Regions from separate parts of the Streptomyces durmitorensis genome, predicted to be linked through region 2. Evidence: riboswitches for the same ligand, from Rfam matches in the RefSeq annotation. Region 2 holds a riboswitch; each other region holds the start of a gene.
What was found. A riboswitch is a leader RNA that binds a small molecule or an ion and turns the genes downstream of it on or off. The one in region 2 is predicted to bind cyclic di-AMP.
Positions count from the first base shown of each region.

Region 1: another riboswitch for cyclic di-AMP. It lies ahead of M4V62_RS12215 (M23 family metallopeptidase); the one in region 2 lies ahead of M4V62_RS17895 (C40 family peptidase).
Region 3: another riboswitch for cyclic di-AMP. It lies ahead of M4V62_RS25065 (transglycosylase family protein); the one in region 2 lies ahead of M4V62_RS17895 (C40 family peptidase).

Region 1 covers NZ_CP097289.1:2,753,810-2,758,550, reverse strand. The annotation lists gene M4V62_RS12225 (M16 family metallopeptidase) at 25-1,389, shown strand; gene M4V62_RS12220 (M16 family metallopeptidase) at 1,386-2,771, shown strand; cyclic di-AMP (ydaO/yuaA leader) riboswitch at 2,981-3,144, shown strand; gene M4V62_RS12215 (M23 family metallopeptidase) at 3,157-3,957, shown strand; gene M4V62_RS12210 (GntR family transcriptional regulator) at 4,173-4,741, shown strand, end outside.
Region 2 covers NZ_CP097289.1:4,026,716-4,031,456, forward strand. The annotation lists gene M4V62_RS17890 (ATP-dependent DNA helicase) at 1-2,285, opposite strand, end outside; cyclic di-AMP (ydaO/yuaA leader) riboswitch at 2,528-2,684, shown strand; gene M4V62_RS17895 (C40 family peptidase) at 2,693-3,901, shown strand; gene M4V62_RS17900 (hypothetical protein) at 3,979-4,332, opposite strand; gene M4V62_RS17905 (C40 family peptidase) at 4,653-4,741, shown strand, end outside.
Region 3 covers NZ_CP097289.1:5,580,828-5,585,568, forward strand. The annotation lists gene M4V62_RS25055 (cytochrome P450 family protein) at 1-875, shown strand, start outside; gene M4V62_RS25060 (LysM peptidoglycan-binding domain-containing protein) at 1,012-2,004, shown strand; cyclic di-AMP (ydaO/yuaA leader) riboswitch at 2,186-2,377, shown strand; gene M4V62_RS25065 (transglycosylase family protein) at 2,381-3,091, shown strand; gene eno (phosphopyruvate hydratase) at 3,358-4,650, shown strand.

The DNA.
Region 1 (4,741 bases), 1.3 Mb from region 2:
CTTTTCGCGATCGAAGGGACGTACATGCCCATGGGTCACACGGCCACAGCCGAGGCCGGCTCCGGCGGCCTGACAGCGACCGAGCACCGGCTGGCCAACGGCCTGCGCGTGGTGCTCTCCGAGGACCACCTGACCCCGGTCGCCGCGGTGTGCCTCTGGTACGACGTCGGTTCGCGCCACGAGGTCAAGGGCCGTACGGGCCTCGCCCACCTCTTCGAGCACCTCATGTTCCAGGGCTCGAAGCAGGTGCACGGCAACGGCCACTTCGAGCTGGTGCAAGGCGCCGGCGGTTCGCTCAACGGCACCACGAGCTTCGAGCGCACCAACTATTTCGAGACGATGCCCACACACCAGCTGGAGCTGGCCCTGTGGCTCGAGGCCGACCGGATGGGCTCGCTGCTCTCCGCGCTCGACGAAGAATCCATGGAGAACCAGCGGGACGTCGTCAAGAACGAGCGCCGCCAGCGCTACGACAACGTTCCGTACGGCACGGCGTTCGAGAAGCTGACCGCCCTCTCGTACCCCGAGGGCCACCCCTACCACCACACCCCGATCGGCTCCATGGCCGACCTGGACGCGGCGACGCTGGAGGACGCGCGGAACTTCTTCCGTACGTACTACGCGCCCAACAACGCGGTCCTGTCGGTCGTCGGCGACATCGACCCGCAGGAGACCCTCGCCTGGGTCGAGAAGTACTTCGGGTCCATCCCCTCGCACGACGGCAAGCAGCCGCCGCGCGACGGCTCGCTGCCCGACACGATCGGCAAGGAGCTGCGCGAGGTCGTCGAGGAAGAGGTCCCGGCCCGCGCCCTGATGGCCGCCTACCGCCTCCCGGAGGACGGCACGCGCGCGTGCGACGCGGCCGACCTGGCGCTCACGGTCCTCGGCAGCGGCGAGTCCTCCCGGCTCTACAACCGCCTCGTGCGCCGCGACCGCACCGCGGTGGCGGCCGGGTTCGGCCTGCTGCGCCTGGCCGGAGCGCCCTCGCTCGGCTGGCTCGACGTGAAGACGTCCGGCGACGTCGAGGTCCCCGTCATCGAGGCGGCCGTCGACGAGGAGCTCGCCCGCTTCGCGGAAGAGGGCCCCACCGCCGAGGAGATGGAGCGCGCCCAGGCACAGCTGGAGCGCGAGTGGCTCGACCGGCTCTCCACGGTGGCGGGACGCGCGGACGAACTGTGCCGGTACGCCGTCCTGTTCGGCGACCCGCAGCTCGCCCTCACCGCCGTCGGGCGCGTGCTCGACGTCACCGCGGAAGAGGTCAAGGCGGCCGCGGCGGCCCGCCTGCGCCCCGACAACCGCGCGGTGCTCGTGTACGAGCCCATCGACGACTCAGCCGCCACAGCCGGTGCCGAAGCCACCGACGAGGACGAAGAGGAGGCGGCGAAGTGACCGAGGCCGCAACGATGCAGTTCCACCCGCAGCCCCAGGCGGGCACCGCACGGCCGTGGGCCTTCCCCGCGCCCGAGCGCGCCACCCTGGACAACGGCCTCACCGTGCTGCGCTGCCACCGCCCCGGCCAGCAGGTCGTCGCCGTGGAGATCCACCTGGAGGCGCCGCTCGACGCCGAGCCCGCCGGCCTCGACGGCGTCGCCACGATCATGGCGAGGGCCTTCAACGAAGGCACCGACAAGCACTCCGCCGAGGACTTCGCCGCCGAACTCGACCGCTGCGGCGCCAGCATGGACGCGCACGCCGACCACCCCGGCGTCCGCGTCTCCCTCGAAGTCCCGGTCTCCCGCCTCCCGAAGGCGCTCGGCCTGCTCTCCGACGCCCTGCGCGCCCCCGCCTTCGCGGACAGCGAGATCGAACGCCTCGTACGCAACCGCCTGGACGAGATCCCGCACGAGGCCGCCAACCCGGCGCGCCGCGCCGCCAAGGAACTCTCCCGGCAGCTGTTCCCGGCCACCTCGCGCATGTCGCGCCCCCGCCAGGGCACCGAGGAGACGGTCACGGCCATCGACTCGGCGGCGGTGCGCACCTTCTACGAGAAGCATGTGCGTCCCGCCACGGCGACCGCCGTCGTCGTGGGCGACCTGACCGGCGTCGACCTGGACGCCGTCCTGGCCGACACCGTCGGCGCCTGGACAGGTGGCACGGCCGAGCCGCGCCCGGTGCCCCCGGTGACCGCCGACGACACCGGGCGTGTCGTCATCGTGGACCGCCCCGGCGCCGTCCAGACGCAGCTGCTCATCGGCCGCGTGGGACCGGACCGGCACGACCGCGTCTGGCCCGCGCAGGTGCTCGGCACGTACTGCCTGGGTGGCACCCTCACCTCGCGCCTGGACCGCGTCCTGCGCGAGGAGAAGGGATACACCTACGGAGTGCGGTCTTTCGCCCAGGTCCTGCGGTCCGCCCCGGACGGCACGGGCGCCGCGATGCTCGCCATCAGCGGCTCCGTGGACACGGAGTCCACGGGCCCGGCCCTCGACGACCTGTGGAAGGTCCTGCGCACCCTCGCCGCCGACGGCCTCACGGACGCCGAGCGCGATGTCGCCGTGCAGAACCTGGTGGGCGTGGCCCCGCTCAAGTACGAGATGGCGGCGTCCGTCGCGGCCACGCTCGCCGACCAGGTCGAGCAGCACCTGCCGGACGACTTCCAGGCGCAGCTCTACCGCCAGTTGGCCGCGACCGGCACCGTGGAGGCCACCGCCGCCGTGGTGAGTGCCTTCCCCGTGGACCGGCTGGTGACGGTGCTCGTCGGTGACGCCGCGCAGATCGAGGAGCCCGTCAGGGCGCTCGGCATCGGTGAAGTGAGTGTGGTCACGGGCTGAGTGCGGCCTGAGTGACAGTCAGGACATATCGGGACCCCAGGGGCCGAAATCGGCCCCTGGGGTCCTCATATGTCCGAATTGGTATGGAGGTTACGTGTCTGACCTGTGGCGTGCGCTACAAAAGTGTTGATCCGTTTGTCGATTGAAAGATGCCCCGCTTAGCGTTCGGTCCGGCTGTTCGTCATGCAGTACGCCGCACCCGCGGCACCGGACAGTCATCGCCGAGTCCCCGTACGGCGCGAGCCAGGGGAGCCGGGGACCCACATGTCCCCTTGGGGTGAATCGGGCACCTTGCCGCAAGGCGAGGGACTCGTAGGAGACCTTCCTGCTCCGAACCCGTCAGCTAACCCGGTAGGCGAGAAGGAAGGAAAGGATCAGCCGCTTCATGGCGTTCACCCGTGCCACCGGGAAGCACCGTCGCCCGAGCCGCCTCACGCGTACCACCGCGAACGTGGCGGGCGTCGCAGCCCTCACCACCACCGGTGTCATCGGAGGCCTGGCCGCTCCGGCGCTCGCCGCCGACGACGCGGCCCTTGAGCACACCGGCCTCACCCAGGCGATCTCCGTCGGCGACACGCTCGCCCAGAGCATCGACGCGCAGGCCGCGGCCCAGCAGCAGGCCGCCGACGACGCCGCAGCCGCCAAGAAGGCCGAAGAGGCCGCCAAGAAGAAGGCCGAGGAGGCCAAGCGCAAGGCGGAGGCCGAGGCGAAGGCCAAGGCCAAGAAGGAGCGCGAGGCCAAGGAGCGCGCCGCTCGCGAGGCCGAGCGCAAGCGCCTCAACAGCTACGTCTCCCCGATCGCCGGCTCGTACGTCTCCACGGGCTACCAGACCGGCGGCGCCATGTGGTCCTCCGGCAGCCACACCGGCATCGACTTCCACGCCGCGTCCGGCACCTCGGTCCACGCGGTCGGCTCCGGCACCGTCGTCGAGGCCGGCTGGGGCGGCGCCTACGGCAACAACGTGGTCATCAAGATGAACGACGGCACGTACACCCAGTACGGCCACATGTCGTCCCTCGGTGTCACCGTCGGCCAGGCGGTCACTCCGGGCCAGCAGATAGGCCTCTCCGGCTCCACGGGCAACTCCAGCGGCCCGCACCTGCACTTCGAGGCCCGCACCGGCGAGGACTACGGCACGGACATCGACCCGATCGCCTACCTCCGCTCGCACGACGTCAACGTCTGATCCGGTCCGGACCCAGGCGGTCGCACGAAGCGCACCTGATTCACCGAAAGCCCCGGCTCGTCGAGAGCCGGGGCTTTCGCCGTTCCCGCCTCGCCTTTGGCCAAAAGTATCCATGGATTTCGGCCGACCGTCGGAAATTCAGCCGCTCTGCAATAGAGTCACTGAAAAGGCGTCGATCGACCGCGTTTCGCGGGGATTAAGGCGGAGGTCAGGTCATGCGCATTCCCGCGCACTCGGTGTGCACGGCCATCCGGGACGACATCGTCTCCGGTGTCTACGAACGGGGCGGCCGGCTCACCGAGGAACTGCTCGCCCGCCGCTACGGGGTCTCCCGCGTCCCCGTGCGCGAGGCACTGCGCACCCTGGAGGCCGAGGGCTTCGTCGTCACACGGCGGCACGCGGGCGCGTGCGTCGCCGAGCCGACCGAACAGGAGGCGGCCGACCTCCTGGAGATCCGCACGCTCCTGGAGCCGCTGGGCGCCGCCCGCGCCGCACAGCGCCGCACGGAGGCTCACCTGAAGGTCCTGCGCGGCCTCGTCAGGTTGGGCCAGGAGCGCTCCAGGCGCGGTCAGAGCGAGGATCTGCGCTCGCTGGGCGGCTGGTTCCACGAGACGCTCGCCCAGTCGTCCGGCAGCCCCGGCCTCACGGCGCTGCTCACCCAGCTCCGGCACAAGATCGCCTGGATGTACGTGGTCGAGACGTCGGCAGCCCCCGTTGAGGCCTGGGCGGAGCACGCCGCGATCGTCGACGCGGTGGCGCGCGGGGACGCGGAGCGGGCCAGGTC
Region 2 (4,741 bases):
CCGGAGGATGCCGGTGCGCCGACCGAACCCTTCCGCTTCCAGTCCAGATGGGCCTCCGGAATCTCCTCCAGGAAGCGCGACGGCGGGTTGTACGAAGGCTGTCCCCAGGCGCTGCGCATCGAGGACCGCGTCAGATAGAGCCGCTCACGCGCGCGCGTGATGCCCACGTACGCGAGGCGGCGCTCCTCCTCCAGCTCCTTGACCTGGCCGAGGGAGCGCATGTGCGGGAAGACGCCGTCCTCCATGCCGGTCAGGAAGACGACCGGGAACTCGAGGCCCTTGGCGGTGTGCAGGGTCATCAGCGTGATGACTCCGGAGCCGTCGTCCTCCTCGTCCGGGATCTGGTCCGAGTCGGCGACGAGCGCGACCCGCTCCAGGAACTCGGAGAGCGTGCCCGACACGCCTGTGCCCGCGCCCGCGTCCTCTCCGCCTTCCGCCTCCCCTTCGCCTTGTCCTTCGCCTTGTCCTTCGCCGCCTTCACCGGCTTGTGCGGCTTCTCCGTTGTCGTGCTCGAACTCCAGTGCCACGGCGGCGAGTTCCTGGAGGTTCTCGATGCGCGTCTCGTCCTGCGGGTCGGTGGAGGCCTGCAACTCGGCGAGATACCCGGTCCGTTCGAGCACGGCCTCCAGGACGACGGCGGGGCCCGCGCCGGACTCGACGACGGTCCGCAGCTCCTCCATCAGCACGTTGAACCGCTTGACGGCGTTCGCCGAGCGCGCGGCCATTCCGTACGCCTCGTCGACGCGCTTCAGAGCCTGCGGGAAGGAGATCTTCTCGCGCTGCGAGAGCGCGTCGATCATCGCCTCCGCGCGGTCGCCAATACCCCTCTTGGGTACGTTGAGAATGCGCCGCAGCGGGACGGAGTCCTCGGGGTTGGCGAGCACGCGCAGATACGCGAGGACGTCCCGGACCTCCTTGCGCTCGTAGAAGCGGACGCCGCCGACGACCTTGTACGGCAGGCCGACGCGGATGAAGATCTCTTCGAAGACACGGGACTGCGCGTTCGTCCGGTAGAAGATCGCGACGTCGCCCGCCTTCGCGTCGCCCGCGTCGGTGAGCCGGTCGATCTCGTCGGCGACGAACTGCGCCTCGTCGTGCTCGGTGTCGGCCACATAGCCGGTGATGCCCGCGCCCGCGCCCGCGTTGGTCCACAGGTTCTTGGGGCGGCGGCTTTCGTTGCGCTCGATGACGGCGTTGGCCGCGGTCAGGATCGTCTGCGTGGAGCGGTAGTTCTGCTCCAGGAGGATCGTCGTCGCGTTCGGGTAGTCCTCCTCGAACTGGAGGATGTTGCGGATCGTGGCGCCGCGGAAGGCGTAGATCGACTGGTCCGCGTCACCCACGACGCACAGCTCGGCGGGGTCGTCGCCCTCACCCCCGGAGGGGCCAACCAGCTCGCGCACCAGGGCGTACTGGGCGTGGTTCGTGTCCTGGTACTCGTCGACCATCACGTGCCGGAAGCGGCGGCGGTAGTGCTCGGCGACGTCCGGGAACGCGCGGAACATGTTGACCGTCGTCATGATCAGGTCGTCGAAGTCGAGGGCGTTCGCCTCGCGCAGGCGCGACTGGTACATCGCGTACGCCTGGGCGAGCGTCCGCTCGAAGCCGTCGGCGGCCTGTCCCGCGAAGGTCTCCTCGTCGATCAGTTCGTTCTTCAGGTTCGAGATCTTGGCGCTGAAGGACTTCGGCGGGAACTTCTTCGGGTCGATGTCCAGGTCGCGGCAGACCAGTGCCATCAGGCGCTTGGAGTCGGCGGCGTCGTAGATCGAGAAGGAGGAGGTGAAGCCGATCGTCTTCGACTCGCGGCGCAGTATCCGCACGCACGCGCTGTGGAACGTCGACACCCACATCGCGTTGGCCCGCGGCCCCACGAGCTGCTCGACGCGCTCCTTCATCTCGCCCGCGGCCTTGTTCGTGAACGTGATCGCCAGGATCTGCCCCGGGTGCACGTGCCGCTCGGCCAGGAGATACGCGATGCGGTGCGTGAGGACCCGGGTCTTGCCCGAGCCCGCGCCGGCGACGATGAGCAGCGGGGAGTCCGCGTGCACGACGGCCGCGCGCTGGTTCTCGTTCAGCCCGTCGAGCAGGGCCGCCGGGTCGATCACGGGGCGCGGGGCGCCGCCGCGATAGTGCGCGTCCCGGGGTGCGGGCGCGTCGAACTTCCCGTCGAACAGATCATCCGGAATGGACTCCGGGGCACTGTCCTCGGGCGGCGGCGGGTGCTCCTCCTCCGAAGCCCGCGAGGGCTTGAGGTCCGCCAGGAAGCTGTCATCAAAGAGGCTGCTCATCGCCTCCCGAGTCTAGGCGGCCCCACTGACAACCCGCCCCGGGTTCCGGCCACGTCACATGCCTACGCCCCGAGCGCGCATGGTCACGCTCCGCCATGGCACGGCGTGCCCGCGTCAAGAGCTTCGTAAAGTAACGAAAATGTATCGGGCATATCGAACATCAACCTTCACACGGACCACACGAGTTGGCTAGCGTGCTCCGCGGGCCGCTCGTACTCCCACCGGCGAACCCCGCCGGGAACGGGTGGCCTCCGCCGAGTTCGATCTCCTCGGAGCCGGGGACCCACCATGAACTTGGGGTGAATCGGTCCCGTACGAAGTACGGGACTGTAGGGCAACCTTCCGGAACCATCCGCCCGAACCCGACAGCTAACCCGGTAGGCGGTCTACGGAAGGAGTCGCCTCCCTTGGCGTCGCACCGCAAGCCGCGGACCCGCATGACCGGCCTACGCGCCACTCCCGCCCTCGGCATCACGACGGCGGCCCTCACCTCCGTGGCCCTCCTGTCACAGAGCGCGCAAGCCGCACCGTCCGCGCCGCAGAAGCCCAGCCTCGAAGAGGTCCAGAAAAAGGTCGACGACCTCTACCACCAGGCGGGCGTGGCCACGCAGAAGTACAACTCGGCCAAGGAGCGCACCGACAAGCAGCGCAAGAAGGTCGACACCCTTCTCGACGACGTGGCCAAGCGCACCGACAAGCTGAACGAGGCCCGCCAGGAGCTGGGCTCGTTCGCCGCCGCCCAGTACCGCACCGGCGCCGTCTCCGAGACCGCCACGATGATGCTCGCCGACGACCCGCAGGGGTACTTCGACCAGAATCACCTGTCGGACCGGCTGACCGCGCGCCAGAAGAAGGCGGTCGACGACTATCAGACCGAGCAGGCCTCGGCGACGAAGCAGCGCACCAAGGCCGCCAAGAGCCTGGAGACGCTGAGCGACTCGCGTGACGATCTCAGGACGAGCAAGCAGACCGTCCAGAAGAAGCTGGGCCAGGCGCGCACGATGCTCTCGGAGCTGACCGCCGAGGAGAAGGCGCGGCTCGCGGCGATCGAGAAGAAGAAGGAAGAAGCGGCCAAGCGCAAGGCCGCCGAGCTGGCCCGCAAGCAGGAGGCCGAGGCGGAGGCCAAGCGCAAGGCGGCGGAAGAGGCGGCGGCCAAGGAGCGCGAGCAGAACAAGGAGACCCCGGACTCCGGCTCCGGTTCCGACACCGGCTCCGGATCCGGCACGGGTTCCGGCTCCGGCTCCGGCGACACGGACAGCGGTTACGCGACGAAGGCCGCGAAGGTCATCAACTTCGCGGAGGCCCAGATCGGCAAGCCGTACGTGTGGGGCGCCACCGGCCCCGACTCCTACGACTGCTCCGGGCTCACCCAGGACGCGTGGAAGGCCGCGGGGATCTCCCTGCCGCGTACGACGTGGGACCAGGTGAAGGTCGGCACGACCGTGAAGACCGCCGACGCCAAGCCGGGTGACCTGGTCTTCTTCTACGACGACATCAGCCACGTGGGCATCTACATCGGCGACGGCAAGATGATCCACGCCCCGAAGCCGGGCGCGAACGTCCGCGTCGAGTCGATCTACTACATGCCGATCCACAGCGTGGTGCGGCCCGCGTAACCGTCACACAAGACACCACACACAAGAAAACGGCCCTCCACGCGCGCGTGGAGGGCCGTTTCTGTCTGCGGGGCGACTCAGGTCCACAGCACCGCGATGAAGATGTTCACGACGGTCAGCAGCCCGACGGCGCCGAACATCGCCTTGTCCACCTTCTCCTCGTCCCGTTTCACATAGACCAGCGCGAGGATCACGATCAGCACGGCCATCTTGATGCCGATCTTGAGGTTGTTGACCGGGTTGTCGTCCGCCTGATTGAGACCCACCAGGATGACGCCCGTGACGAGCATCGTCAGCGCGCCGTGCAGCATCGCCGGGTTGAAGCGGGCCGTGCCCTGGCCCATCTGCTTCATCTGAGTCAGGAAGCCGCCCAGGAGGGAGGCGATGCCGATGATGTGCAGGCCGACGAAGAGATGGGTGAGAACGTCCATGGTTCCGGAGCCTAGCCGGGGCCTTATCACCACTCCGTAGCCAGGTGGGCCACAAGCGCCGCATCGGTCACGCGCGCACGTGAAGGACGTGCGGCCTGGCGGATGACGCAGTCACATACGGTCACCTTCCAGAACACTTCCGTCAGTTGCGCACATTCCGTCACCAACCCGTGACGGCCAGGTTTAGCGTCCTTCGTCAGGTGCCCGGCTCCCCACCGCCGCCCGGACCAGGGGCGGCAGTCGGACACCACCGCCGAGAATCCGGCGGCGGTCCGCTCCCCCTGTGCGGGCCGCCGCCGGAACCTTAAGGAGCCCCCTTCGTGGCAGCGCACCGCAAGCCCAAACAGCGCTCGCTCAGTGGCCATACGGCCCGCACCGCCGCCACCATCGCCCTCGCCGGGGCCGCGAC
Region 3 (4,741 bases), 1.6 Mb from region 2:
CGGAGAAGGGGGAAGCCGACCTCATCCACGACTTCGCCTTCCCCCTCCCCATCTACGCCATCTGCGACCTGCTCGGCGTGCCCCGCGAGGACCAGGACGACTTCCGTGACTGGGCGGGGATGATGATCCGCCACGGCGGAGGGCCCAGGGGCGGTGTCGCCCGGTCGGTGAAGAAGATGCGCGGGTACCTCGCCGAGCTGATCCACCGCAAGCGCCTCGAACCCGGCGACGACCTCATCTCCGGGCTCATCCGCGCCTCGGACCACGGTGAGCACCTCACCGAGAACGAGGCCGCCGCGATGGCCTTCATCCTTCTCTTCGCCGGGTTCGAGACCACCGTCAATCTCATCGGCAACGGCACCTACGCCCTCCTCACCCACCCCGAGCAGCGCGAGCGGCTCCAGGGCTCCCTCAGGGACGGCGACACCGGCCTCCTGGAGACCGGTCTTGAGGAGCTCCTCCGCTTCGACGGTCCCGTCGAACTCGCCACGTGGCGGTTCGCCACCGAGCCGCTGACCATCGGAGGGGAGGACATCGCCGCCGGCGACCCCGTCCTCGTCGTCCTCGCCGCCGCCGATCGTGACCCCGAACGCTTCGACCGGCCGGACACGCTCGACCTCTCCCGGCGCGACAACCAACACCTCGGCTACGGCCATGGCATTCATTACTGTCTCGGTGCGCCGCTCGCCCGGCTCGAAGGGCAGGCCGCCCTCGCGACTCTTCTGCGGCGCCTCCCTGACCTGCGACTCGCGGTGGAACCTGGTGATTTGAGATGGCGCGGCGGGCTCATCATGCGCGGACTCCGCACGCTGCCCGTGGAGTTCACACCCGCACAGCAGAGCAAAGATTCGACCCCGGAAACGACGTTTAGCTGACGGACCGTCAAGACTGTGACTTTCACGTGATCTCCGCTGCATCGACTTGTGACAAGCGTTCGACTGCCGCTACGTTCACCGACGACTCGGCATCCCGTGCCGCAGTCGTCGCTCCAGTCACGCGAAAGGCAACCGCATGATCTCCGGCAATGGTCGTCACCGACGCCCCCGCCAGGCCCCGGCCCTGATCGTCGCGGCAGGAGTCGCAGGATCGGCCATCGCCATCCCGCTGCTCGGCGCCACCAGTGCGAGCGCGGCGGACACCGCCACGTGGGACAAGCTCGCGGAGTGCGAGAGCGGCGGATCCTGGAGCGCGGACGCCGGCAACGGCTACTACGGCGGGCTCCAGCTCTCGCAGCAGGTCTGGGAGGAGTACGGCGGCCTCGACTTCGCGCCGAGCGCCGACCAGGCCAGCCGTTCGCAGCAGATCTCCGTCGCCGAGAAGGTTCTTGACGACCAGGGGATCAGCGCCTGGCCCAGCTGCGCGCCGATCGCCGGTCTCACCCAGGACGGCGCCGCCGCCGACGTCGACCCCGGCGCCCCGATCACCACGGTGCCGTCGGACGAGCCGTCGGAGTCGACCGAGCCCGGTGACGGTGAGTCGGCCGAGACGGGCGAGCCGAGTGCGTCGCCGAGCGAGTCGGCCGATCCCTCGGACGACACCAAGTCTTCGGACAAGCCCTCGGCGAAGCCTTCCGAGAAGCCCGACGCCGACGACGAGACGCGAGACAAGAATCACGACGAGTCGGGTGAGCCGGGCAAGTCGGGTGAGTCGGATGAGTCCGGCGACTCGGGCAAGTCCGGTCAGAACGACGAGGCTTCACCCGCCCCCGGCACCCCCGCCGGTGAGGGTGAGGGCCGCCACCGCGGCGGCAGCGCGGACGACAAGGCCTCCGACGGCGCCACCCGCGAGGGTTCGGGCCGGCACGCGTCCCGTGGCGACGAGCGTCAGAAGGACGGCTCCGACGGGACGTACACGGTCCGCTCCGGAGACAGCCTCTGGGGCATCGCGGACGACCTCGACGTGAAGGGCGGGTGGGCCGAGCTGTACGAGGAGAACGAGAAGTCGGTCGGCTCCGACCCCGATCTCATCCTTCCCGGTCAGAGCCTCGATTTGGGCGAAAAGTAGGGGTAGTTGGCGAGTCGCTTTGCGCTTGATGTCCCAATTGGCGCAAGTGAGAGATGGGTCTCAGAAGCCCTGATCGTCTTTGAGTTTCGGCCGATCGCATGTCTACGGTCGTGACCGCTCGCCACAGCGGGCCCCGCCGGTCGGTACGCCGAGTCCTGCCAACGGCCGTTCGGGAACAGTCGTCGCGTAAGCGCCGTAGGCAGGAGCGGGGGAACCAAGGTTTCCGCCGGGCCCGGCCGTTCAGCATCGCGAGAGCGATGCGAAGAGACGGACGGGAACGGCTAGGGGTTAAGCCGCGCTCAGGAAGCGCGGCCGGGCAACTTCATCGGCCCGAACCCGACAGCTCACCTCGCAGGCGTCGGTGAGGGGATCACTCATGCTGTTTTCCAGCAAGGGCAAGCACCGCCGCCCGTCCAAGGCCACCCGTGTCGCCACGCTCGCCGGCGTCACCGGTGTAGCGGTCGCCGCCCCGCTGATGGCGGCCGGCTCGGCCTCCGCCGCGACCAACTCCGAGTGGGACGCCGTCGCCCAGTGCGAGTCGGGCGGCAACTGGTCCATCAACACCGGCAACGGCTACACGGGCGGACTGCAGTTCTCGTCCTCCACCTGGGCCGCGTACGGCGGTACGAAGTACGCGCCCACCGCCGACAAGGCCTCCAAGGCCCAGCAGATCGAGATCGGCGAGAAGGTCCTCGCGGGTCAGGGCAAGGGTGCCTGGCCGAGCTGCGGCGTCGGCCTCTCGGGCGCCTCCAACGAGGGTGGCGGTGCGCAGGAGAGCGCCCCGCAGCAGACCCAGCCCCAGGAGCAGCCGAAGAGCCAGCCCAGCGCCCAGACCGAGCAGCCGCAGCAGGCCGCTCCGAAGGCCGAGGCCCCCAAGACCGAGTCCAAGAAGACCGTCGAGACCCCGACCGGCAAGAAGGTCAAGAAGGGCGACGGCGAGTACAAGGTCAAGAAGGGTGACACCCTCTCCAAGATCGCCGAGGCGAAGGACGTCAAGGGCGGCTGGCACAAGGTGTACAAGCTCAACGGCGACATCATCGACAACGCCGACATGATCTACCCGGGCCAGCAGCTCCACCTCAGCTAAGCGCTGAGAGCTGAGCGGCGGCGCTTCGGCGGAGGCGCCGCCCGCCCACCCCCGTCCCCACGGGTCCACCCCGTCCCGGTGCGCGTATCCCCCGTACGCACCGGGGCGGGGTTCTTTTTTGTCCGCACCGCTTTGTTCCGTTCGGAAACTTTTTGCTCTCGGTTTGTCCACAGGACGGTCGCTCGGCTGGCTGTTGCCCGGGAGCCGGTTAGGCTCGTGTCCGCGAGGCCAACGCCCCGCGTACCCGCGTCACATCCCAGAAGGAGATGCTCGTGCCGTCCATCGACGTCGTCGTAGCCCGGGAAATCCTGGACTCCCGAGGCAACCCCACGGTCGAGGTCGAGGTCGGCCTCGACGACGGCAGCACGGGTCGTGCCGCCGTTCCGTCCGGTGCTTCCACCGGTGCTTTCGAGGCCATCGAACTCCGTGACGGTGACCCCAACCGTTACCAGGGCAAGGGCGTGGAGAAGGCCGTCCTCGCCGTCATCGAGCAGATCGGCCCGGAGCTCGTCGGGTACGACGCGACCGAGCAGCGCCTGATCGACCAGGCGATGTTCGACCTCGACGCCACCGACAACAAGGGCTCGCTCGGCGCCAACGCCATCCTCGGCGTCTCGCTCGCCGTCGCGCACGCCGCGTCGGAGGCCTCCGACCTCCCGCTCTTCCGCTACCTCGGCGGCCCGAACGCGCACCTGCTGCCCGTTCCGATGATGAACATCCTGAACGGCGGGTCGCACGCCGACTCGAACGTCGACATCCAGGAGTTCATGATCGCGCCGATCGGCGCCGAGTCGTTCTCCGAGGCCCTGCGCTGGGGCACCGAGGTCTACCACACGCTGAAGAAGGTCCTGAAGGACAAGGGCCTCTCCACCGGCCTGGGCGACGAGGGCGGCTTCGCCCCGAACCTGGACTCCAACCGCGCCGCGCTCGACCTCATCCTCGAGGCCATCAAGCAGGCCGGTTACGTCCCCGGCGAGCAGGTCGCGCTCGCGCTCGACGTCGCCGCGTCCGAGTTCTACAAGGACGGCAAGTACGAGTTCGAGGGCAAGTCCCGCTCGGCCGCCGAGATGACCGAGTACTACGAGGAGCTCGTCGCCGCGTACCCGCTCGTCTCCATCGAGGACCCGCTGTTCGAGGACGACTGGGCCGGCTGGAACGTCATCACCGAGAAGCTCGGCGAGAAGGTCCAGCTCGTGGGCGACGACCTGTTCGTCACCAACCCGGAGCGCCTGGCCCGTGGCATCGAGGAGAAGTCGGCCAACGCCCTCCTGGTGAAGGTCAACCAGATCGGTTCGCTGACCGAGACCCTCGACGCCGTCGAGATGGCCCAGCGCAGCGGCTTCAAGTGCATGATGTCGCACCGCTCCGGTGAGACCGAGGACGTCACCATCGCCGACCTCGCCGTCGCCACCAACTGCGGCCAGATCAAGACCGGCGCCCCGGCCCGCTCCGAGCGCGTCGCCAAGTACAACCAGCTGCTCCGCATCGAGGAGATCCTCGACGACGCGGCCGTCTACGCCGGTCGCAGCGCCTTCCCGCGGTTCCGCTTTGCGGACTAATAGGCACAGCAAGGGCTGAGCCGTAGCCACGCTGTAGTTACGTACGTCCCCGTACTCGGTCCCGTACCGTGTGCGGGGACGTACGCGCGTG